4 regions of the Carbonatibacter coralli genome follow, and region 4 is predicted to be linked to each of the others. Evidence: riboswitches for the same ligand, from Rfam matches in the RefSeq annotation. Region 4 holds a riboswitch; each other region holds the start of a gene.

Region 1 (5,864 bases), on a different contig from region 4:
CCACGCAAGGGACGGCCAATTGCATCCGCCACCTTCTGAATATTCGCGATCATGTCCTCCAGACTTCTGGCCGGATCCAGAACAAGCACGTTTTTTCCCTGTTCTTCCAGAAGGGCAACGGTGTATCGGCTTGTATAACGTCCGGCCAGAACCAGATCAGGCTCCATCGGCAGGATTTGTTCAATCAGGCCGTGATTGACATCATGGTTCTGTGCTTCCTCCCAATAGGCAGAGATAGAACGGTCCCGTGCCAGAAAGGAAACGGACCGGATCTCGGCAGGATCACCAAGCATCAACAGCAACTGGTCCGTACAGAGATTGATGGAAACAATTCCGCCCCTTGCACGTTCGGGTTCACCCTGTCCGGCTCTGGCCGCCAAGGCCGCTGCCATACAAAAGGCAAAAACTGCAAAGGTGATGCTGGAAAGAAGTTTCATCAGCAAGTCAGCTCCTAAAAGAAACCTGTGGCTTTGTGATCCGTATCATCAAGCTCACGTCCCAGATATCTCCGGCCAATGTCTTCCCACATGGCCAGTTTTGTCCAGTCGGGAAACTCGGCCATCGTGTCTTCATTCGTCATGAAAGGATTGGCAAAGAAGATTGTCATCACCTGCTCCCCTTTCCCGTTGAAAAGCTGCAGACTCCAGCTCGTTGCGCCGCCTTCCCTGTTCAGACGCCGGATGATTTCTGCGCGGGATACCCTGCGCGCTTCATTCAAGACGTGATCCATGGAACGCCCATCCATTCCCCTGACCTGACCGATACAGAGATGGAAATGGGTGCCGCCAAAATGGACAGTCAGATAACCGTTTGAAAGCGAGATCGTTTTCGGTTTGCACGGACAGCGAAATTCATAGGCAACACCTTCAATAACCGGCCCGAAAACAATGTCTTCCCAATAGTTTTCAAAGACATCCCTTAAAAGCTCAAGCAGGTAACCCTCCCCAGTGGGGAGGGTATAGACTTCTGAAAGACGTCCGCTTGAACTTTCCACAATGTCCGGAAGGATCACAGAAGTCATCCTGCATAGCTCCTGCACTCAGAAATCAACCCGGACACCGGCAAACCCCGAAACCCCCGGAGTTCCGTAACCGAAAACTTCTTCATAATCCTCGTTCAGCAGATTTTCACCACGTGCAAACAACTGCACATTCTCATGAATGTCATAGGTTGCATTGACGTTTACGAGTGTATAGCTGTCCAGTCCCACGATGCTTCTGGCAAATGTTGGTGAAAACCGGGTGTCCTTTTGATCACCGTTGTAATCAATCCCCAGATTGACGTTTGCCCGATCTTCCAGAAAACGATAATTCACGTTCAGACTGGCAATATGCCGTGGTCGCCTGACCTGTTCTGTCCCATCCGCGGTTTCCGCGTTGGTGTAGGTGTAGCTGGCAATCAGGTTCAAATTGTCCAGAACTTCAGCATCTGCACTGACCTCAATCCCCTGTGCAGGAGAGGTTCCGCTCAGATTCACAGCAGTATTGCCCGAGCCTGTAATCAGGTTTGTCACACGGGAATTGAAATAGGTGAGATCGACAACAAGTCGGTCTTCGAAAAAGCCTTGTTCAACACCAAAGTCCCAGCTTTTGCTTTTCTCCGGTTCAAGATCGGGATTGCCAACAAAGGTTCCCGTGAAACCGAACAGCTCTGTCAAACTGGGATTTTTAACACCTGTGCCGTAGCTGCTGTGAAAACGCGTGCCTGTCTCGCGAAGGTTATAGGCCGCCGTTACACGGTAAGTCATTTCATCTTCAAAATTGTCACTGTCATCAAAACGGCCACTCAGGGACAAATGCAAATCGTCAAAGAGGCTCAGATTGTATTCTCCAGCAATGCTGTTGGTCTTGATATCAACCTCATTGGCCATCGAGGAAGTCTGAATTGTGTCCTTCTCGTGCTCCAGCAACAGGGTTGCGGCATGCTCTGCATCCGGGATACTCTCTGTTTCAAAGCGGTAGGTTGTTTCATAATCCAGCTTGAGCTTGTCGCCTTCGGAGGTAAAGGAGGTCGCATTGTTGCTTCGGTTTTTGCTGTCAACATCGGAAACAGCAACACTCGCACGGTGGGACCAGGCCCCTCCAAACAGATCATAGGCGACATTGGCACGACCATAACGCTGGTAAACGGTCGCATCGTTATCCAGATCAGTCAGTGACGACACATTGAAAATCGATCCGTCAGTTTCAAGAAACGAACGGGTGTAACGCCCTGTAAAATCAATATCGAGGTTCTCAATCGGTGTAACGCCGAAAGAAACATTCCCCTGTGAAATCGTATGCCCGTCATTTTCAGGATTACCATCATCTTCATCGGCATGGGATATACCATTGGTCGAAAAGCGGGATGCATCAAAAGCAAAGCGATAGCGCTCTCCTCCACCGCTGAAACCGGCATTCAGATCATGCGTTGCAAAGCTGCCGGCACTGGCGCTCGCAAAACCTCTGAAACCCTTTTGCCCCTTTTTCGTGATGATATTGATCACACCGCCGATGGCATCACTCCCCCACAGGGCACTTTGTGACCCTCTGAGAACCTCAATACGTTCAATGTTGTCCACCAGCAAGGAACCAAAATCAAACTCGGATCCCGCAGCAGGGTTGTTTACTTCGACACCATCAATCACCACAAGGGTCTGATTGGCTTCAGCACCACGGATACGAATCTGCGTAAAAGCCCCAAAGGAACCGGTTCTGTTTACAGCAAGCCCCGGAACATCCCTGAGAATATCAGAAACATAACGGTCTCCACGCCTTTCAATTTCTTCAGCAGTGATGACAGTCACAGCACTTCCGACTTCACTGGCTTTAAGCTCGATCCGGCTCGCAGAAACGACAATCTCTTCCAGTTCCTCAATTTCTTCTGATTGTGTTTGCCCTTCCTGTGCCAAAGCAGCAGAAACAATTGTTGCCATGGCAATTGCAAGCCAGGACGCAGTTGTCATGATTTTTCCAGAATGTGTAATGAACATAACTCTACCCTTGCCGCCAGACAGGCAGCACCGTTCTGCCGCTTTCAACAGGGCAAAGCCGCCAAAAACCCGGACAATCAGGTGTTCAGACACGACAACAGCCCTGCCAGACGGCAGTTGTTAAACATTTTCAGGATTGGGAGAGTGGATGGTTTGATACTCTGACCCAATCGCAGCAACACGATGTGCGTCACTGCGACGAATCGCAGTCATACCCGCTCACCCGGCAGATACAGAGTTGACGCGTTTGGGCAGGTCTTCTGGCTCGCGGGTCAAAACTCATCCCGGCCTTCCCGGACTTTCATCCAGTGGCCATAATTCCGGGCTTATTGCTCGCCGCTCACAGTTGCGGGGACAGCTACGGATCAGGATCCCTGTTGGGCAATTCCCTACCGTATTCCCTTTTAATCCCGAGAATCCATCTCACTCACGGGAACCACAAACATGCACGCATAGATAAAATGTGACGAAAAAAAGTCAATTCCCTTTTTTGCATCACGCGCAACAATCTCGCGATTTCACAAGAGAAAACACTGAATATTTTTATTTATTATCAGTGACTTAATGAATTTCATTGCTTTCCTTTCAAAATTCACAGCAAGCCGAAATCAGGGATATTGCTCCAAATCACAAATCTCTTTTCCAAAATAAAAATCAACATTAACAGCCAATGAGAGTTGTCATCGCCCGCAGTCCTGTTTTAACGTTCATCCAAGGGAACCTGGATGGTGGCGTCCCCAATCTCCTTGATCAGGAAGTCCGTTGAGTGCGCAATGCGCTGTCGGGACAATATTCCTGATTCTGCCACCAACAGCGCCTTTGCGGCCTCTAACAGGTTTCAAAAAATGACAGATACCGTCGCTCAAAAGATGCTCACAGATCTTGTCGGGCTCCTTCACGAAAATCTTGAAAACCCCGATACCAGCTGGAGTATCGGCTCGTTCGGAGCCATCGGCGAATACCACATTGATCCTGCAGAAAACAGAGAGGTTGTGCTCACCGAAACGGGGGGGGCCTCTGTAACAGATCGCGGTGGCCTGTCCGTCTCTCTTCCCGCCCGGGTCCACTTCGAACCCTATGAAATTCTGAGCAGCAGACGCGAGTTCTGGCTACAGGGCGGCAATTTCTGTATTCCGGCTGAAAACTGCACGGTCCATCAACGCTCTGTCCTGAGCGAGCTTGGTCCTGACCGGAGCGCTCTGCGTTCCTGTGACCGGGAAGCCGTGCTCTTTGATATGGGACTGAAACAGAGGAACATTGATGTCTGTATCCGAACTGCAGATCCGGAGCTAATTGCACTGCTGCGTTCAAACTGTGGCAAATCCCTGTTTGAAGCAGGCAACCCGGCAATGTCGGCCATCAAGATGCAAAGCCCCCACAGAGTGTTCCTGTCCGATTTGGGACGCGTTGAGGTTTACCAGCACATCGGCTCAACAGAACGCAACATTGCCACTCCACTCGGGCCTCACACCCACATCCTGCCCAAGCTGCTCAAAAACAGCAGAACCCATTCAGCCAATACTCCCATACCGGATGATTTCTATCCGGCTCTGTCCATGTATCCGGTCAACCCGATGCTGGACAACAAAGGCAATCCCCGTGGCTTTGACAGCAAGGACTATCAGAATTTTCAAGTGATGTGGAACCGGTTTGGCGACGGGGAACTTACCCGTTTCAAACAGACCGTTCATAACGCCATTCAACGCGGACACACTCCGGAAAACTTCTCTGCAGACAGCCGCAGGAAAAGAGTCATCACCAGAGTAACCATAAGACAGCTGCTCGCCAGCGGGATTGTAAATCCAACACTTCAGGACTGGCAAAACCACTTCGAACCCGGAGACGAGAACACCTCCTCGGATCATCACGGCCACTGATCCCGGGGCACTGATTTCCGCAGGACACGATGCGGCAAGACCGACCTCTCAGGCTTGCCGGATCACCCATTCAAGACGCGTCTCAACCGTGACAAGATCATCCGGCACCATCAGGAGTTTATCTGCCGGTATTCTTCGTTTTACCAGACCTTCCAGCAATCCCTGATAGTGCAGCTGTATCCACTTGTTCGCGGAACGATAACCGTCGCTCTCCAGCTCTATCGCTCCCCAGGGCAGCACAATAACCTTCCCGAAATACCCAAGATCACGTTCAACACGCCCTGCAAGCTCTTCCGACAAGATCTGTTCATGAGCGAAACCGTAGTAAAACCAGAAGGCAAGATAATCGACAGGGCTACGATCCGCGACAAAACCACCGTAATCCTTACAGGCCTGTCTGACTTCATCCAGAGCCTCATCATAAAGCTCCAGCAAAAGATCCAGATGCTCATGCCTGGAAAGGCTGTGAGGATTGAGCCCCTGTTCCAGCCTGCGCCTGAACCCCTCCTCGAGATAGGGCACATCAAAGACATCTGCCAATGCTCTTGCCAGCGTTGTCTTGCCTGTCCCGGCACTCCCTGACAGAGACCACCTCGGTTTTTTGCTTTTCTCACGCATTGGAAGACAATTGCCCTGTCAGAATAATAGAGGTTTGATGAAAAAAGAAACTATCTCACAAATCGCTCCAGAGCTTTAAAGCTATTCATATCACAAAACAATAAATTATCTGGGAATTGGAGCCCCCTTCTTCGGGTTGCAAGACTACAGTTTCATATTTTCCGGGTTTGTGCTCTCTCAAATTATCGTACCCTGCTTGAACTTTTGTTTTTTTTGCTGGACGCTGCCACGGCGTTTCCTCTTACCTCCACACAAAAAAAAGCCCCACCGTTTTCGCGATGGGGCTTTCTTTGATTTGGTTGCGGGGGCAGGATTTGAACCTGCGACCTTCAGGTTATGAGCCTGACGAGCTACCGGGCTGCTCCACCCCGCGTTGAGGTGATGTGTTGTTTTGTACA
Region 2 (5,864 bases), on a different contig from region 4:
AGTCGTTTCTGCCCGCCTGACAACTTGTGCGTGATCCGGTCCTTGAGATGATGCAGACGAAGCATGGAAAGCGTCTCATCGACAATCGCCTCCACCTCCTCGCGACTCTTGCCCTGATTCAGCGGACCAAAGGCAATGTCCTCGGAAACGGTCGGGGAAAAGAGCTGATCGTCCGGGTCCTGAAAGACAAAGCCCGCTTTGAGGCGAACATCATAAAAATCCCTTTCCTTCTCCCGAAGTGCGCCAAAGGCATGAACTTCGCCGGATGTCGGGCGCTCCAGCCCGGTGATCAGGCGCAGAAGAGTGCTCTTGCCTGCACCGTTGCTGCCAACAAGGGCTATGCGTTCTCCGGGATGAATGTCCAGGGACACACCTTTGAGAACCTCCACACCGTTCGGGTAGGAAAAGCTCAGATCCTTCAGGGAGATCAGTGCAGTCATGCCAGATACTCTCCCCAAAGAAGTCCGAGGGAAACCAGCCCCAGAAAGGCAGCCAGCACAAAATCGCGTGGCCTGGATTCAAAGGCGACAAGAACGTGAAAACGTCCGTCGAACCCGCGACATTTCATGGCTTCCATAATCCGGTCCGAGCGCTCAAGGGAACGCGCCAGCAGCATCCCGACCAGATAGCCGATGGTGCGCAGGGTGTGCAGATCTGTTCGCGCCCTGAAACCGCGGCACTTCATCGCCGTCCTCAGGGCCCTGTACTCCTGATAGAGCACATCAATGTAGCGCACGGTAAAGAGGAAGATATGCACCAGTTTCTCGGGCATTTTCAAATGGTGCAGGGCATGCCCGAGCGTTGAAGGTTCCATGGAGCCGACCATGGCAATCAGCATGAAAAGGATGCCATTGGCCTTCAGCCCGACTTCAGCAGCGCGCAAAAGCCCCTCTTTCGAAACGGGGAGGCCTGCAACCGTAAAAAGCGTCTCGCCTGCCATGGTAAACGGCAGCGTGAGAATCAGAACCAGAATGAAGGATTCAACAACCGCAATGTGCAGGAGCGTCTTCATCAGGGGCAGACGCGCCATCGCGGCACAGACCAGCGAAACAATGAAGGCTGCGATCAGCATCGGCAGACTGTGGAGAGCAGCAACAACAGCCGCGAAGGCAAAGGCACTGGCCACGCGCATGCGCGGATCAAAGGATCGCAGCTGCGGCAGAAAGCGGAAGCTGTCCACGCCTTCCTTTTCAGCCAGAATATTTGCCTGAACACCACCCATCTCAGTTCCTGCTCTCTCTCATTCGAAGCCTATGCTTTCCTGCGACTCATAAAAAAGGCCACAATACCGAAAATTCCAAGGATAAATCCAATTCCGCCCAGAATATCCTGCATGCGCTTTTCTTCCTTGAAGGCGGCAAGATCCTTGCGCAGGTTGCGAATTTCCCGCTCAAGGCCTTTCAAATTTGCCCCTGCCGCACCCGCTGCTACCGGTGCCGTGCTCGCAGGCTCCTGACTGCCGGATACGGAAGACGCGGCACCGCCATCCACTGCGGCCAGCCCCTCGGGCAGTTCATCCGCCTCAAGTGTCGCCTGCGCAATGTGCCCTGCGGACAGATCAGCGCGGAAAGACAAAGCCTGACGCGATGTTGGCCTGAAAGTAAAGAAGCCTTCTTCATCCGTCGTGGCCTCACCCAGCTTTTCACCGTTCTCGCCAAAGATCTCTACCAGGACGTTTTCAGCCATCTTGCCGTTCGAGAAGCCGATTTCACCCTCAACGATATCATCAACGGCATAAACAGAGGTAATGACCTTGTGCGCCATGGCTCCATTGATAGCAAAGACGGACAGCAAAAGACTGCCCAAAAGCGCACAAGCGATTTTCACAATTTTGTTTTCAAGAGCGCGCAACATGGAAGAGCTCCGGTTTTACCTTGTAAATCAATTGAATGGTCGAAGCGGTCAGCACACCTTCCAGCGCCATGACAGGGAAATGCGCAACGACGACAAACTCTGCAGCCTTCAGAAATTCATCACCCGACAGCGCCAGCGAGCCGGCCACCATCAGTGCTGTCAGCAGAATGGACAGCGATCCGCCAAAGAACCCCCACATCCCCGCTTCGCTCAGGGTTCCGCGATAGAACAGGAAAGCACCGAACAGCATCACCAGGGCAAAGGACAGGAGCGCAACAACATTCACCCAGAAGGACCAGCCAGTTTCCCCGGTCTGATAGCGAGCAAAAAGCTCTTCCCCGGCAAAGACACAGGCTGCAGCAAAGCCCAGCAGAAGAAGAACAGCACCACGGCGCGCCCAGTCACGGTTTTCAGGCAGCATGCCCCAGCGACAGAGATAGAAGACTGCCACAGCAGGCGCAGCAATGTTCAGCGCATTGACGCCCAGAACTGTCAGACCACCGAAACCGAAGAAGACAGCCTGAAGGACCAGCGCGACAAAGAGCGCAGGGAAGGCTGCCCACCCAAGCACGACCCCCAGAAGCCCGTTCAGGATCAGGTGAACAGAGGAAAATCCGAGAGGAACATGGATTAGCGAAGCCACAAAGAAGACAGCGGACAGAACCCCCACCCGCGGCAGATTTTCAGGCGTGACCTGTCGGAGACCGACGGCCAGACCACCGGCGGCCAGAACAGCTCCGCCAATCAGAACCGGGTTGGATAGTGCGCCATCAACAATATGCATAAGACTTCGACCTCTTGTAAGAACCGGGTGTCGGGCCCTGACCCGACACCCGTTCTGTCCGCATTACTTCAGTTCGTTTGCCTGGATCCAGATTACAGCATCCTGGGACAGTTCCTTGCCCTCGAATTCTGTATCAGGACCTGTTCCCAGAGCAGCAAAACCCCAGTGACCCGCTTTTGGCAGACCAAATGTAAAGGCGCCGGCGGCATCAGCACGGATAGAGAAAGCCGGTGTGCTTTCCCAGGCACCGTCCTTGGCGAAAGAGTTTGTTTCCAGGTTCGGCTCGAAGTTCATGTACTCGACCTCGATCTCGGCATAAGGGACAGGCTCGCCTTCAGAAAGAACAACACCGCTGAAGGTGCTGCCCGCAACAGCTGCATAAGGTGCAATCAGTGGAACGATCTCTGTTTTCAGGCCCTGTGGCTGATCCCAGTCTGTCGGCAGTTCACCAACGTTGACGTAGGACTTGGTGATCTGCTGGATATAGATGTCTTCGCTGCCTTCAAAGTAGGGAGCAGGCTGAACAACGAAAACGTTGTCGCCCAGACCTTTAAGACGAACAGTCGCTTCATAGGCTGTGTTCGTGTTTTCGGCAGACGTCCAGTCGATCACAGACAGTTTGTCCTTCAGATCGGTTTTCTTGCCTTTTTTGATCACGAAGAATTCTTCCGGCTCAACCATTTCCATAACATGGCCGGACTCAGCCGGGTGCGTGAAAGGCATTTTCAGTGTGATCTCGCCACCTTTTTCAAGCGCTGTCTCAGGGGTATAGACCAGCAGGAAGTGTGCAGAAGCCGGCACAGTTGAGAGCGCTGTAAAAGCAAAAAGGGAAGCAAGGAAAGTCTTTTTCATGGTTCGGATCCCGATGTGGTTTTGCCTGTGCATCAGACAAAAATCAGCACAAGCGTTTCAAAGTTGACGCTTGTCTTCTGAAACCGGGATCAGTCAGAGAGTCTGGCAGGCACAAACAAACACACCCGCCTGCAAAGCAGAAATCCAACGGCCTCAAAAAACAGGTTGAGGCACGTCACACAACGGAAACCGCTTTTCTGGATACCCCGTCCGGAAAAATCAGTGACGCTGTACGGGCAGGTTTCCTGGCTCAGGATCATCGCTGGCTGTTCGCCTTCCCTGCAAGACAGCCTTGCAAGTGGCCTTGTGAACAGTTGGCTCACCTTCACAGTTGCGGGGACAGCCCCGGCTTCGGATTCCCTGATGGGCAAATCCAACCGAGTTCCCTTTTAAGCTCAGGGCTGCTTCACCCCTGGAGCACCAGTACGGCGGCGATTTTTACACCTCCGGGTGGTGACTCGCAAGCCCTGATTCAAACCACACAACGAAAAAGGGACACTGTGTTTTCACAGCGTCCCTTTCCTCTCAATCTGCGCCTTTGCCTCAGCTTCTCAGGCGCTTGCCTTCAGCATCAAAGGGCGGTTTCTCCAGAACCGTCGCCTTGTGAGGCAGGCCAAGAACCGCCACATCCAGTTCGGTTCCGGGCTTGGACTGGTCAAGGTTCACATACCCCAGCGCCAGCGACATCCCGACAGAGTGCCCGTAGCCACCGGATGTGACACGTCCGACATGATTACCCTTGCTGTCAAAGATCGGCTCACCGCCAACCGCATCCGCATCATGCGGTGTCTCGACAGACATCAGAACAAGACGGTAACGGGCTTCCCTGCCCTGAAGCTCGGCAAAGGAGTCTCTGTTCAGGAACTCCTTGTCCATTTTGATCAGACCATCCAGACCGGATTCATGCGGCCAGTATTCTGTAGAATACTCCCGTCCCCAGGAACCATAGCCCTTCTCCATTCGCAGAGACAAAAGCGCCCGGCTTCCGACGGGACGGACACCCAGATCACCACCGCTTTCCAGAATCAGATCATAGAGCTTCACCTGATCCTCTTCCTTCATGTAGATCTCGTAACCCAGATCCCCTGTGAAGGACACCCGCAGGACCAGAACATCACAGCCCGCAATGGTCATCCTGCGCGACCGCATGAAGCGGAAAGCCTCGTTGCTGAAATCCTCCTGCGGAGCCAGTCGGGACATGATCTCCCGCGCATTCGGTCCGGCGAGGTTAAAGCCGCACAGGGCATCCGTCCTGCTTTCAAAGGAAACGGTGTCAGGGCGTGGAACAGCCTTGAAATAACGCTGATGATAGCGCTCTGCCATACCGGAACCGAACATCATGAAGTGATCATCGCCCAGTTTGGTGATGGTAAAGTCACCGGCAACCCCGCCCCGCTTGGACAGCAACGGTGTCAGGCAGGAACGCCCATCCACTGTGGGCACCCGGTTGGCCATCATCGCATTCAGCCAGTCTGCAGCCCCTGCACCCTTGATCTCGTATTTGGCAAAGTTGGAGATATCGATCAGACCCGCAGAGGCACGCAGGGCCTTACACTCCTCTCCCACCTTTTCATGCCAGGGCTGGCGGCGGAAGCCGTAGGTCTCCACAACATTCCCCTGCTCGTCCCGCGGCCAGCTCTCATCCGCAAACCACAGGGGATGTTCCCAGCCATAGTTCAGACCGAAGGCCGCGCCCAATGCCTTCTGACGCTCATAAAGCGGGCGCACGCGGGCGGGACGCCCTGCCGCACGTTCCTCGTAGGGATAGTGGATCTTGAAGCGGTGTGCATAGCGATCCAGCGTCCGGGCCTTGGTGAACTCCCTGTCTGCCCAGCTGCCGAAACGCGCAACATCCCAGACAAACATGTCCAGTTCGGGTTCGCCGTGAATGACCCATTGCGCCAGCATAAGTCCCAGACCACCCGACTGGGAGAAACCGGGAATAATACCGTTGCAGCAATAGTAGTTTTCCAGCTCCGGCACCGGCCCGTAAAGCGCTGCAGCATCCGGTGTCCAGATCATGGGGCCGTTGATCATCTTCTTGATGCCCGTGTGCTCCAGATCGGGGATACGGGTCATGGCGTTCATGATGTTGGGCATGATCCGGTCCAGATCATCCGGCAGCAACTCGTGGCCAAAATCCAGTGGCGTGCCCTTTTCCGCCCAGTATCGTCCGTCCTTCTCGTAGGCTCCAACCAGCAGCCCCTTGCCTTCCTGGCGCATGTAGTACTCGCCATCCCAGTCACTGACAGCAGGGATGCGCTTGTCACCAAGGGCTTCGATTTCAGGCATGGTCTCCGTGACCATGTACTGGTGCTCCATGGTCATGAGCGGCAGTTCATACCCGCCAAGCCCGGCAACCTCGCGCCCCCAG
Region 3 (5,864 bases), on a different contig from region 4:
GCGCCAGGGGATCCCTGAGAGCCCTGGGTGTTGAATCCAGCGCAAAATCAACAACGCATGTGCAATGCCCCGCTCTGGCTCCGGCTTCCGTGGCACCGATGTGTCGTGCCAGCTCCTTGTTGCAGAACGCGAGGGCCTCGCTTCTTTCAAGGGGAGGTTCTGCGGAATTTGCTGTCAGGGGAGACAGCCAGACTGTCATAAACAGCGACAGTAGAAGGGGGCTTGTACGCATCTGCTTGGTTTCTCGCTCAATCCTGTGAGGGGTGATCCTCTTTGGCAATTGTGGCTTTTTTGTCCTGCTGTTTTCTGTAGGAAAAATCCAGGAACTTAACAGCCGGATAGATCCAGGCCATCCCTGCGACGAGAGCATAGAGTATCTGTACGGCCCAGTGGTCAGGCAGAAAACCGGCAAGCGTTACGGCGACAACGATGTAAGCGGCCAGACCCAGCAGCATGATAAAATAGCCACTGTTGAGATTGAGCATGATCCGAACTCCTGCATGACACTCCAAGGTTTGTAGAATGAAGGCCTTTTGCGTTCAAAAATCAAGCTTTTCCGACGCCTCACAGGAAAACCCCGATGAAGGGCCGGCTTCAATCGGGGTTTTGTCCTGTTTCCGGAGGGGCCTGTCAGAAGAACCGTTTGAGGAAAGACTTTTTCCTTGGCTCTTCAGCGGTTTCGACAACCCGGGGAGCTGTCTTCTGTGGCTTGCTGCTTTTGGTGAGGTTTTCAGCAGCCTTTTCAAGGCCTTCATCGGCAAAGCCTTCCAGACCGGATTGCAGCTTTTTCTGCAGGTCCTGCCTGTTGTCAGCCTTGATACCCTGATTCAGATGACCGACAGAGATATCCTTCGACAGTCCTGATTCCTCAACCTGGCGCTTCAGCGACTTTTCGACGTGGTCACTGTTGTAGCTGCCATCGTGCAGAACCGCATAGCGTTCCTCGTCAATCTGCGTGACGGGGCGCGTTCCATCCCGGACAATGTTCTGTTTGACCTTTGTCTTCAGACGATTGATGGTTTCCTCACCGTGAGTCTGAACGAGGTCAGGATTGGAGAGGTTCGCGACTTCAAACATGGAGACCGCCAGTGTTTCCAGAGGTTTGTGCTCATCGTCATAGAGGCTGTCATCCTCGGCAAGGTCACCCAGGAATGTGCTCTGGTCCTTGACATATTCATCGACAACATGGGCCTGGAGCACGGCGCCACCGCCCTGTTCAAGCGGGAGCCTTTGCAAAAAGGTTGTAAAGGTGGCTTCAAGGGCAAGCTTGGTGACGGAAACCCGGAAGGGTTCTTCCCACTGTTCCGCTGTCACAATGTTCAGGGTGCTTTCACTTTGAGCCAGCTGTGTTCTCAGAAGCTCATCCAGTCTTCTGTGATCCTGGCTGACAACAAAGTCATGCAGTTTCTGATTGATAAAGCGACTGATTGGAAGCCCGAGTATTGTGTGGGTCTCGCCTTTACCGTCATGAATAAATCCAGCTTCGTCGGTTTTGCAATAAAGGCTGTCATCGTCGAGTTCCGGTATTTCGGGACTGTCTGATGTGTTTGTCTCGAGAGTGCTCATGTGGCTGTTGCCTTGCTCAATTTTTCGTCTTTTAGTTGAACTGTTCTTTGAGGAGTTCAGTTTTCTTGTCAAAAACCATATCAGGAACTCTTTGATGATTTCTTAAAGCGCGAATTCTTTCATCGTTTCCTGATGGTCGCTTTGTGACTTTGATCTGTATTTCTGCTTGCAAAGCGTTTCAAAGTTGAAAATACTCTCATCCATCTTGGTTCCGTTTATGCGAGACGCGAGAACGGATTAAAAGGGAACACGGTGAGGCGTGCCCATCAGGGACCGATGCCGTGGCTGCCCCCGCAACTGTGAGCGGTGAGGAACACATCAGCAATGCCACTGACCCCTTGTGAGGTTGGGAAGGTTGTGTGTTTCCGGAGACCCGCGAGCCAGGAGACCTGCCAGGTGTTGATGTGATCCAAGCCGGACGGGGTTTTCCGGGTGGGGCAAGTGGTTTCCCTTTTGCACTGTTTTATTCCAGCTCAAAAGTGGTCAAGGCTTCTCTTTCCCAGACTGATCCTGTCCTGATGTGGGGGAAGTTTGTGTTGACAGAACGCCGGGCTGCTTGTGCTTTTTCAGCTCCTGACCACTTTTTTGTGTCTGCAAGGACCGGGAAAGGGAGGGACTGATGTCGATGACTGGTTCTGATCTGCTGCCTGTTTTGAGAGCTGAGGATCTGACCTGTCTTTCAGAGACGGGCCAACCGCTTGTTCGGGATGTTTCCTTTGAGATTCAAAAGGGGAGCTTTCTGGCTATTGCCGGTCCCAACGGGGCTGGTAAGACCACACTCCTGCGTTTGCTTGCCGGACTGCTGGTGCCGTCTGCCGGGGCGGTGTTCTTCAAGGGCAAGGCCCTGAAGGATATCCATCCCAGAAAGAGGGCACGGCTCATTGCCTATGTGGGACAGATGGACAAACCCGATACGCGTTTGTCCATTCGGGAATATGTTTCCCTGGGGCGTATTCCGCACAGCACAGGGTTTGCTCCGGAAGAGCACAGGCAGAAGGTCGATCAGGCCCTTGAAAAGGTCAGGCTTCTTGAACGTTCCGAAGACCGTCTGGGACTGCTTTCCGGCGGCGAGATGCAGCGTGCCTCGCTGGCGCGTGCCTTTTGCCAGGAACCGGAAATTCTCTTTCTGGACGAGCCGACAAACCACCTTGATCCGCTGGCCAAGGGGCTTCTGCTTTCCCTGGTCGCAGAAAGCGGTGTGACCTGTATTTCTGTTCTGCATGATCTGGCTTTGATTCCCCCGATCGCAACACACGCCCTCTTGCTGGAAAAGACCTCGATGGTCGCTTTTGATCAGGTTGAGAAGGTTTTGACCCAATCAACTGTGCAAAGGGTTTTTGGCGTGGATTTCCTCTATCTCAATCATCCTGAACAGGAACGGAAGATACCGGTTCTGGATATTCCTCTTACTCGCCGTGATTCTGAAGAAAATGGAGTAGCGTTATGAAATATGCATCAGCTTTGCTGGGCGGTTTGATTTTTTCGGCAGGCCTTGCTTCTGCCGAGCCGGTAACAGTTGATAACTGCGATTCGACCCTCACCTTTGACAAGGTGCCGGAGCGACTGGTTGTTCACGACATCAACATGTCCGAAATGGCTTTTGCGCTGGGTCTGCAGGACAAAATGGTCGGTGTTACAGGAATTTCCGGCTGGTACAAAACCAGCCCTGAATTTGACACCAAGCGCGGTGACATTCCGGAGCTTGCACCAAAATATCCGTCCGTTGAAAACCTTGTTGCAGCCTCTGCGGATACCTTCTTTGCGGGCTGGTACTACGGCATGCGTCCGGGTGGCGAGGTGACACCGGAAACCCTAGAGCCACAGGGAATCAAAACCCTGATCCTGTCTGAAAGCTGTGTGCACCAGCACAAGGCTGAAAAGGCCGCGACAATGGATCTGCTTTACAGTGACGTTCTGCGTCTGGGCAAGGTCTTCGGCAAGGAAGCGGAAGCCCTGAAACTGGTCGATGGCTGGAAAGATCAGCTCGCGGGTATCAGGGAAAAGGTTGGCGATGCCAGCGGTACGCGTGTCTTCCTGTTTGATTCCGGTGACGACAAGCCTTTCACTGCCGGAAAGTACGCCATTGTCAATGCAATGATCGAAGCGGCAGGCGGTGTAAATGTGACTGCTGACATGGAAACCAGCTGGGGGCGTTCCTCCTGGGAGGCCGTTGCGGCAACCAATCCCGAGTTCCTGATTCTTCTGGACTATCAGAACGGAACCGGCGCTGAAGGCCTGCTGGAATGGCTGAAGGAACATCCGGCCATGAGCCAGACCGACGCTGTAAAGAACGGGCGCTTTGTTCCGCTGCGTTATGAAGAGCTGACACCTGGACCAGCAAACATTACAGCGATTGAAAAGATTGCGAAGACAATGAATCCGGATCAGTTCCAGTAATTCAATGCGTTACTTTTCAATTCTTTCAGTGGGGATGGCCTTTCTGGTCATCCTCGCTTTTCTGTCTGTGTCCTGGGGTTCAACCCCGATCGCCCTTGTTGATGTTCTCGGTGCATTGGAAGGGGCTTTCGGCCTGTCCGATGAACAGGAAAGCTCACCGATTGATCGTATTATCGTCGATCTCCGCGCGCCGCGTGTTTTGCTGTCCATTCTGGTCGGTGCCGGGCTGGGTATTGTCGGATGTCTGCTCCAGACCGTGACGCGAAACGATCTGGCTGACCCTTTCCTTTTTGGTCTTTCATCCGGTGCGGCAGCCGGGGCTGTGCTTGTGATCACGGTAACGGGTGACCTCTTGGGAGTCTGGACCTTGCCGCTTGCTGCTTTCTGCGGAGGCATGCTGGCAGCCTTTACCGTTTATGTCCTGATCCGGCGTCTGGGCTATCAGGGTGCGGAGCGTCTGGTGCTGGCGGGTCTGGCTGTGTCTTTCTTCTTTACTGCCATTACCAACTACCTCGTTTTTTCCGGAGATCAGAGAGCGGCGCATTCCGTTCTGTTCTGGAGCCTTGGCGGAATGGGACTGGCCCGGTGGGACAACCTCCCTCTCGTTATGACGGGATTTGGTGTGCTGGCTCTCTTTGCCGGTTTGCGGTATCGGCAGTGCGATGCCCTGCTCGGGGGTGAAATGACAGCTGCGAGCCTGGGTCTCAATGTCAATCGTTTCAGGCTGCAGGTTTTTCTGGTGTGTGCCTTTGCAACAGCTGTCTTCGTTTCTGTCAGTGGTGTGATCGGGTTTGTCGGTCTGATGGTTCCCCATATGGCGCGGGCCTTTTCCGGCCCCCTGCATGGAAAGAGCTTTATCCTCTCCGCTCTCTTTGGTGCCCTCTTGATGATGGGCAGTGATCTGGGTGCCCGTATTCTGCTGGCCCCGCAGGAACTTCCCATTGGAATCATCACCAGTTCAATCGGTGCGGGTTTTGTCTTTATCATGTTGCTGAGACGCAAGTTTATCTGAGCGCAGCTCTGTCCCCCGGCTCACAACAGCTTGATTTGTGCGGGTTCATTTGTCCCTGCACAGTGAAAGCCGTTCTTTGCCCGGATTGAGAGGCCATGCAGCGAAACATCACCTTTTGCAGACTGACTGCTGTCGCACCCGAAGAGATTGTCAGACAGATGAACGATCCGCGTGTTGCAGAGCACATGCCTCTGCTGCGCTCAAAGTGGGATCGCAAGACTGTACTGGATTTTGTTTTGGCCAAGGAAGCCTGCTGGGACAGGGATGGTCTTGGGCACTGGGGGATTTTCTGTGACGAAGACTATGCTGGCTGGGGTGGTTTTCAAAAGGAAGGCGAGGATTGGGATTTTGGTCTGGTTCTCAGGCCTGAATTCTTTGGTTCCGGTTTGAGGATTTTCAGCACCGCTCTTGTCGAGGCCCGAAAGCATGTGCGCCTGAGTGCCATCACCTTTCTTTTGCCGCCCTCGCGGACAAAAACCGGTGTTTTGAAACGGTTGGGAGCCATGTTCGCTGGCTCTGTCGTTTACGGGGATGAAAGCTTTCTGAAGTATCGGCTGGACCTGCGCGAATCAGTTTGAGCCCCGCCCTGTTGCAAAGCGTTTCCGGAATTCTCGGGGCGTGAGTCCTACAATCCTGTGAAAGGTTCTGCGAAAGGCACTGGGGTCCTGATAACCAACAGACCACGAGATGTCATCGACACTGCTGTTTGATTCAAGCAGAAGGTCGCGGGCCTCGTTCATGCGCAGATGTTGAAGATACTCGGATGGATTGTGCCCTGTTGCCTTGTGCAAACGACGAAGCAGGGTGCGGTCGCTGAGACCTGCTTTCCGGGCCATTTCCGTGACCGGGACGCTGGATCTTGTTTGTGTTTGCAGCCATTGCTGAAGCT
Region 4 (5,864 bases):
GGTTTGCGAAAAAGGCGAAGTGTGGAACGCACAGAGTCTTCGGGCTTCGCCGTGCGCTCCCTTATGGGGAAACTTGCGCTGATCATTGTGGTCTTTGTCGCTGTTCCCGTCATTGTCTACAGCCAGTTCAGGGAAGCGGATGATGACCGTCAGGTTCTCATGCTGGCTGCACTGGAAGAACAGGGACGGCTGATGACCGAGAGTCTGCGCCCGGTTCTGAAGCAGTCCCAGCCCGTTGCCCTGACAGCCCTGCCCGAAGCCCTGGAGCGCGTGGCAACACCCGAGGCGGGGGTGAAGGTCCTCTTCCGCCCGAGTGGTGATGAGGGCTTTTTCTTTGTTGCCTCAGAGCCTCGCCTGTCCATGGAGGACCTGCAACAGGAGCGTCAAAGCCTTGAAGAGCGTGGTGTCTTCGAGAGTATGACCGAAGGCTGTGCCTTTGCCCGGGCCAGGGCTTTGCGCCACCAGAGACCTGATGGTGCCGAGGAACTTCTGACATCCATGTCGACTCTGCAGACGGAGGAAGGATGCTGGATTCTGATTTCCACCCAGACGGCAGAGGTCTTTTTGGGATCGTCGGTTGGTCGGCCTTACTGGCAGAGCATCGAAGTCCAGATTGCAGCGGCAATCTATGTGGCGCTGGCGCTTCTGACCACGGGGATTTTTGTCTCTGTCTGGCGTGATCTCACCCGTTTCCGAAATCTTGCGCGCCGCATCCGCCATCAGCAGGGTGGGGATATGGCTGCGGTTTCCTTTACACGAAACAACCGCGTGCCGGAACTCGAGCCTGTTGCGCGCGAATTTGACCATATGATCCAGTCGCTTCAGGCGTCCTCCAACAACCTCAAGGCTGCTGCAGAGGACAATGCGCATGCCTTCAAGACGCCGCTGGCCATCATGAGACAGGCGCTGGAGCCGCTTCAAAGAAGTGTCTCCGAAGACAATCCACGCGGCCGTCGTGCCCTGCAAATTGTCACAGAAGCGCTGGAGCGGCTGGACTCGCTGGTGGCGACAGCGCACCGGCTTGATCAGAGCTCTGCAGATCTGGTTGTCCCCCCGCGGGAGACGGTTGCCCTGTCCTCCCTCTTGTCCCGGATGGCAGAGGCCTATGCCCCCCGCTTTTCTGCGCAGCAGGTTTCGCTGGTTGCGGAGATCGAGGAAGGGCAGAGCGTTCTTGCCAGCGATGATCTGATTGAAACGGTTGTGGAAAATCTTCTGGACAATGCACTTGAGGTTTCTCCGCCTTCAACGACAGTTTCCCTGTCTCTGGCCAAACGCGGGAGCTCGGCTCTGGAACTTTCGGTTCGGGATCGCGGGCCGGGTGTTCCGGATAGCGAACTGGAGCGGATTTTCGAGCGCTATGTTTCCTACCGGTCTCAAACGCCGGGCAGTGGAGCAACCGGCAGTCCGCATATGGGAATCGGTTTGTGGATTGTCCGCAGGAACATTGAGGCGATTGGCGGGGAAGTGCACGCGGAAAACCGCAAGGACGGGGGGCTTGCCCTGGTGATTTCCCTGCCTGTTGCCACCTGATTTCAGGCGGCTTTTATGCTGTGTGTGTTTTCCGCTCCGATAGAGCTTCTCAAGGTCGGATAATAGCGCAAAAGTGTCAGGGCCCTTAAGGCGAAGAACCCGCTGAAGGCCAGCCAGAGGCCGTGATTGCCGTAAAAATGGCTCAGAACAAGGGCAGAAACAGCATAGACGATGGCTGACTGCACCATGCCGTTGCGCAGGGCCGAGGTCTGGGTTGTTCCCGTGAAAACACCATCGAGCTGATAGCTTGCCACACCAACCAGAGGTGAAATGGCCGCCCAGATCAGGTATGTCTCTGCATTGATTTGAACTGCGGGGATGCTGGTAAAAAGGCTGATGATTGCAGAACCGCCAAACCAGAAGGCCAGGGCAATGACCAGCGAGGTGCCGGCAGCCCACAGACTGGACTGGCGCACGGCGGCATCAAACAGGGATCTGTCTCTGGCACCTTTGGCCTGGCCGGTCAGGATTTCGGCAACATGTGCAAAGGCATCCAGAGCGTAGGACGCCAGATAGACAAGCTGGATCAGCACAGCATTGGCCGCAAGTGTCTCTTCGCCAAAGCTGGCCCCCATTTTTGTGAAGAGGCCAAAGGACAGCACAAGACAGGCCGAGCGGATAAAGATGTCGCCATTGACCTTTGCCAGCGCCAGCAGGCGGGCCCGTTCAAGAACCTGCGCCCAGTCCGTTCTGAGGCGGATTTTGCGCAGGCCTTGGAAGGCCATGACAAGGCCGGCCAGAAAACCGGTGCCCTCGGCCAGAACGGTTGCAAAGGCGACGCCCTTGATGGTCATGTTGAGTTCAATGACGAACAGCAGGCTCAGGGCAATGTTGACCAGATTGATCAGGACCTGGAGAAAAAGGGTTGTCCGGGTTTGTCCCCGCCCGAGGAACCAGCCGACCAGAGCATAGTTCCCAAGTGTCAGGGGGGCAGCCCAGATGCGGATTTCTGCATAGTCCCGGGCAAAGCCGGACACCTGTTCTGTTCCACCCATAAGCCAGAGGCCTGCCGTCAGCAGGGGCCACTGCAAAAGAACAAGAGCCACGCCGATACAAAGTCCCGAGATAAGAGGGCGCAGAAGACTGGCCTTCTGTTCCATCTGGTCTCCGGCACCCAGAGCCTGTGCCGAAAAGCCGACGGTGCTGAGGCGGAGGGAGCCGAAGCTCCAGAACAGAAAATTGAAGACAACCGTCCCGATTGCAACGGCTCCCAGATAGGCTGCATCGGGCAGGTGCCCCATAATTGCCGTGTCAACAAGACCCAGTAATGGTGTTGTCAGCGTTGTGATGATCAGGGGAATCCCCAATGACAGAACCTTTTTGTGAGGGACAAGATCGCTGGCAGAACCAGCTGTTTGCGCAGTCCTGTTTGCAGCCTCCTGAGGCGTTTGTTCTGACATTGTGGCGGATTCCTGAAAGTGTTCTTTGCGAGTTGGATCTGCAAATTACATCTTTTTTCAGGTGAGTGCGACCTGTTTTACAGCTTGGGGTTTTGCGAAAGCCCGGGCAAAAAAAGAGGGGACAACACGATCAGAGAGAGAAGAGAGAGAAGCGATCGTGTTGTCCCCTGTTGAGTGCTGCATCCCTGGGAATTACGGGAATGCAGCGAGGTCAATTCATGAGCTGTGAGGGCTTTTGTCTTGTAGTTTTGTTGTTGGACCGTGATCCGCCGCGGCGTCTGCGGGCCAGGGTATTGAGTTTTCCCGAAAGGGTCAGCGTCTCTTCCAGAAAGCCTTTGAGACGCTGACCTTCGGTGGTCAGGCGATGATGCTGCCCCTCATCACTGAGGAGTTTGAGGACCCTGGACGCAGCCTTTGCCGGAGAAAGATCGTCAGCAAGGCTCAGCAGCCATGTGACAAAAATATCTTCTGCCTTGAAGGTGCTGTTCCACAGAGAGTTGCGAGTGGAAAAAAAGTCTTCAAACAGCGAACGGTGGAGGATTGCACGCGGATCTTCCGGTACGGACCGGAACCAGACATCTGCTTCTTCTGAGCTGAGAGAGCGTTGCCCCAAAAGGCACAAGCGTGCAGACAGGGAGAGAGAACCCCCGGCTGTGCTTTCGCTGTCAGACAAAAAGGAAAGAGAGAAACCTTTGGATTCTGAAGTTTTCAGATCATCCAGGGACAGTTGGCTGTCCATCATGCCGGCAATGGCACTTGTCGCGTTCATATAAGCCTCCACCGGTGCACCCCGCCCGGAAAAATGGGTTGAAACAGTGCGCGGCAGGTCTCCTGGCTTATGGCTCGTAAACGCTTTGATCGCCTTCCCGGAAAAACCAGTGGACTTTGATCAATGCTGGCCATCTACAGTTGCGGGGGCAGCTTTGGAGTTGAAATCAGACTTTCTGACTTCGCACCAAATTCCCTTTTCATCCCGGTCAGAAGCGATCCTGACAGGGAAACCGTGCGATGTGTCCTGAGACTATGATTTTCAATCCGTGCTGTCAACACAGCTTTTGGGACGGGTGTGAGGAAAAATGCCTGGAAGGCTACTACAAGCTGTGTTTTTCATGGAAAATACACAAGATATTGTAGCTTTATCCCGGGTGCTCAACGCGCGGATCAGTGGCCGAAAAGAGTGCGGACAGAGATCGTTTTTCTGTAGATTGGCTGTGGAGTCACGTCATGGTTTTCAGCGACCGTCAGCAGTTCTCCGTCGACTTCTGCCTTGCCGATCAGGGCGTTTTCCGTTTCGAAGCTGATTGCGGCTGTTTCACGGGATGGCCTGACCGGATTGTGAGCGGAGCGGGCAAGGGCCAGTGATGGATGCGCCTGCGGTTTGATCCTGTTGCCGGTTTCTGTTGTCTTCTGTTTCTGGGCTTCCTGTCTGGCTTTCAGAGCAGCGCGGCGTTCCTCTGCTTCGACCTGCATGATTTCCTGGCGCTGCCTGTTCGCATCCTGCTGCAATCCCCGCCATGCCTTGATGGCCTTGTGGCGATAGGGGCCGGCATATTTGGGCGTTGCAGAATGGTAGCGGCCGACAGCCATGGTCCAGGATCTCATTTCTTTTCTCAAATTGAGTAAAAAATTGCCTGCGTAGCGTGCGTTGGCGTAAGGGTCGAAAGCTTCTTCCAGATTGGCAAAGGCATCAGGGTGGTAGTGAAGATTGACCTGCATGCAGCCGACATCGATATTCCGGACGCCTTTGGCTTTCAGTTTCTTCACCTCGGCAATCGCTGCCGCCTTGTTGGGAAGATATCGCCCCTTGCCTTCTGCCATGACCGTCCAGGGCCAGGCCTGTCTGCTTTTGCTTTTGGCATCCCATTTCCCGGATTCAACCAGGGAAATGGCGCGCAGGAGATAGAGGGGAATCTTGTTGTCCCGCTCGACCTGATCAATGGCAGAGCGGCAGAGTTCAGCTTCGTGGGACAGGGCGCCTGCAAGGGGATCGGCAAGAGATGGCTTGATTTGTCCGGGGTTGACCGATGCCTTCGCCTGGAACGCAAGACCACAGACAAGGGCAAGGGAGACAAGGCCGCCTGTCAGGTGTTTCAGGGTTTGCGCTGGAAGGATGGGCAGGGATTGCATGACTGACTCCGTTTCATTCCGGAGATGTTATGCAAATGCAGTGCCAGATTTCCTGTGTGGGAGGATCAGTCCGTTGCTTTCAGAGTGCGCTGCATCACAATGACGTCGAGCCATTTGTCATGCTTGTATCCGACCTTTTCCAGTAATCCGACTTTTTTGAAGCCAAGTGCTTTGTGCAGCCTGATGGAGGCGACATTGTCAACACCGCCGATCAGGGCCAGCATCCGGGCAAAGTCATAACCGCGATTTGAGGGTTCGCTGCAGGCCACGATCAGGCTTTGCAGGAGTGCACGGCCGATGCCCTTTCCGGTTTCTCGGGGGGCAAGGTAAATGCTGTTTTCCACAGTGTGGCGATAGGCCGGGCGGGTGTGATAGGGCGCAACATAGGCATAGCCGATGACAGTTTTGCCGCCATTCTGATCGCTTCGTTCCGCAACAAAACGCGGATAGTCCTGCGCTTCCAGTCCGTCCAGTTTGGCTGAGATGATTTCGAGGGAAGGCGGTTGTTCCTCAAAGGAAGCGGTGCTGTTTTCCACATGCCAGGCATTGATGGCCCTGATGGCGTGATAATCTGCAGAAACCATGGGGCGAATGGAAACAGAATCGCTGGACATGTGGCTATCCGAGAAATGCTGATGAGGAAAGGGGCTCCGGTACAGAGCCGGTTTCTCTATTGCTATTGACCGGCCAACGGATAGTCAAGCTGTTCCAGCTCATCCGGATCCAGAGACAGAAGCGAGTCAATGACGGCATTGAGAGCCTGCTCGACCGATTGCATGCCGGATGTTGGCTCCAGTGTGTTTTCGT

Evidence for each region. Region 4 has a riboswitch for cobalamin ahead of AAAH10_RS07585 (hypothetical protein). Riboswitches for the same ligand answer to the same signal wherever they lie in the genome.
Region 1: another riboswitch for cobalamin. It lies ahead of AAAH10_RS15355 (TonB-dependent receptor plug domain-containing protein); the one in region 4 lies ahead of AAAH10_RS07585 (hypothetical protein).
Region 2: another riboswitch for cobalamin. It lies ahead of AAAH10_RS04235 (DUF4198 domain-containing protein); the one in region 4 lies ahead of AAAH10_RS07585 (hypothetical protein).
Region 3: another riboswitch for cobalamin. It lies ahead of AAAH10_RS13380 (ABC transporter ATP-binding protein); the one in region 4 lies ahead of AAAH10_RS07585 (hypothetical protein).

Annotation. Positions count from the first base shown of each region.
Region 1 covers NZ_JBBUTJ010000010.1:152-6,015, reverse strand. Annotated here, with positions in the region: gene AAAH10_RS15365 (ABC transporter substrate-binding protein) at 1-437, opposite strand, end outside; gene AAAH10_RS15360 (DUF7676 family protein) at 452-1,021, opposite strand; gene AAAH10_RS15355 (TonB-dependent receptor plug domain-containing protein) at 1,040-2,944, opposite strand; cobalamin riboswitch at 3,205-3,428, opposite strand; gene AAAH10_RS15350 (DUF6925 family protein) at 3,817-4,848, shown strand; gene AAAH10_RS15345 (AAA family ATPase) at 4,897-5,466, opposite strand; tRNA gene AAAH10_RS15340 (tRNA-Met) at 5,763-5,839, opposite strand.
Region 2 covers NZ_JBBUTJ010000001.1:911,900-917,763, forward strand. Annotated here, with positions in the region: gene AAAH10_RS04215 (energy-coupling factor ABC transporter ATP-binding protein) at 1-440, opposite strand, end outside; gene cbiQ (cobalt ECF transporter T component CbiQ) at 437-1,222, opposite strand; gene AAAH10_RS04225 (NikL family nickel/cobalt ECF transporter subunit) at 1,252-1,854, opposite strand; gene cbiM (cobalt transporter CbiM) at 1,838-2,638, opposite strand; gene AAAH10_RS04235 (DUF4198 domain-containing protein) at 2,702-3,490, opposite strand; cobalamin riboswitch at 3,709-3,930, opposite strand; gene AAAH10_RS04240 (GcvT family protein) at 4,034-5,864, opposite strand, start outside.
Region 3 covers NZ_JBBUTJ010000006.1:56,671-62,534, forward strand. Annotated here, with positions in the region: gene AAAH10_RS13365 (hypothetical protein) at 1-232, opposite strand, end outside; gene AAAH10_RS13370 (DUF2842 domain-containing protein) at 249-485, opposite strand; gene AAAH10_RS13375 (hypothetical protein) at 631-1,566, opposite strand; cobalamin riboswitch at 1,756-1,978, shown strand; gene AAAH10_RS13380 (ABC transporter ATP-binding protein) at 2,186-3,013, shown strand; gene AAAH10_RS13385 (ABC transporter substrate-binding protein) at 3,010-3,963, shown strand; gene AAAH10_RS13390 (FecCD family ABC transporter permease) at 3,968-4,975, shown strand; gene AAAH10_RS13395 (hypothetical protein) at 5,071-5,553, shown strand; gene AAAH10_RS13400 (GlxA family transcriptional regulator) at 5,545-5,864, opposite strand, start outside.
Region 4 covers NZ_JBBUTJ010000002.1:453,080-458,943, reverse strand. Annotated here, with positions in the region: gene AAAH10_RS07595 (sensor histidine kinase) at 1-1,530, shown strand, start outside; gene AAAH10_RS07590 (MATE family efflux transporter) at 1,533-2,930, opposite strand; gene AAAH10_RS07585 (hypothetical protein) at 3,142-3,699, opposite strand; cobalamin riboswitch at 3,735-3,951, opposite strand; gene AAAH10_RS07580 (lysozyme family protein) at 4,092-5,057, opposite strand; gene AAAH10_RS07575 (GNAT family N-acetyltransferase) at 5,123-5,671, opposite strand; gene AAAH10_RS07570 (N-formylglutamate amidohydrolase) at 5,734-5,864, opposite strand, start outside.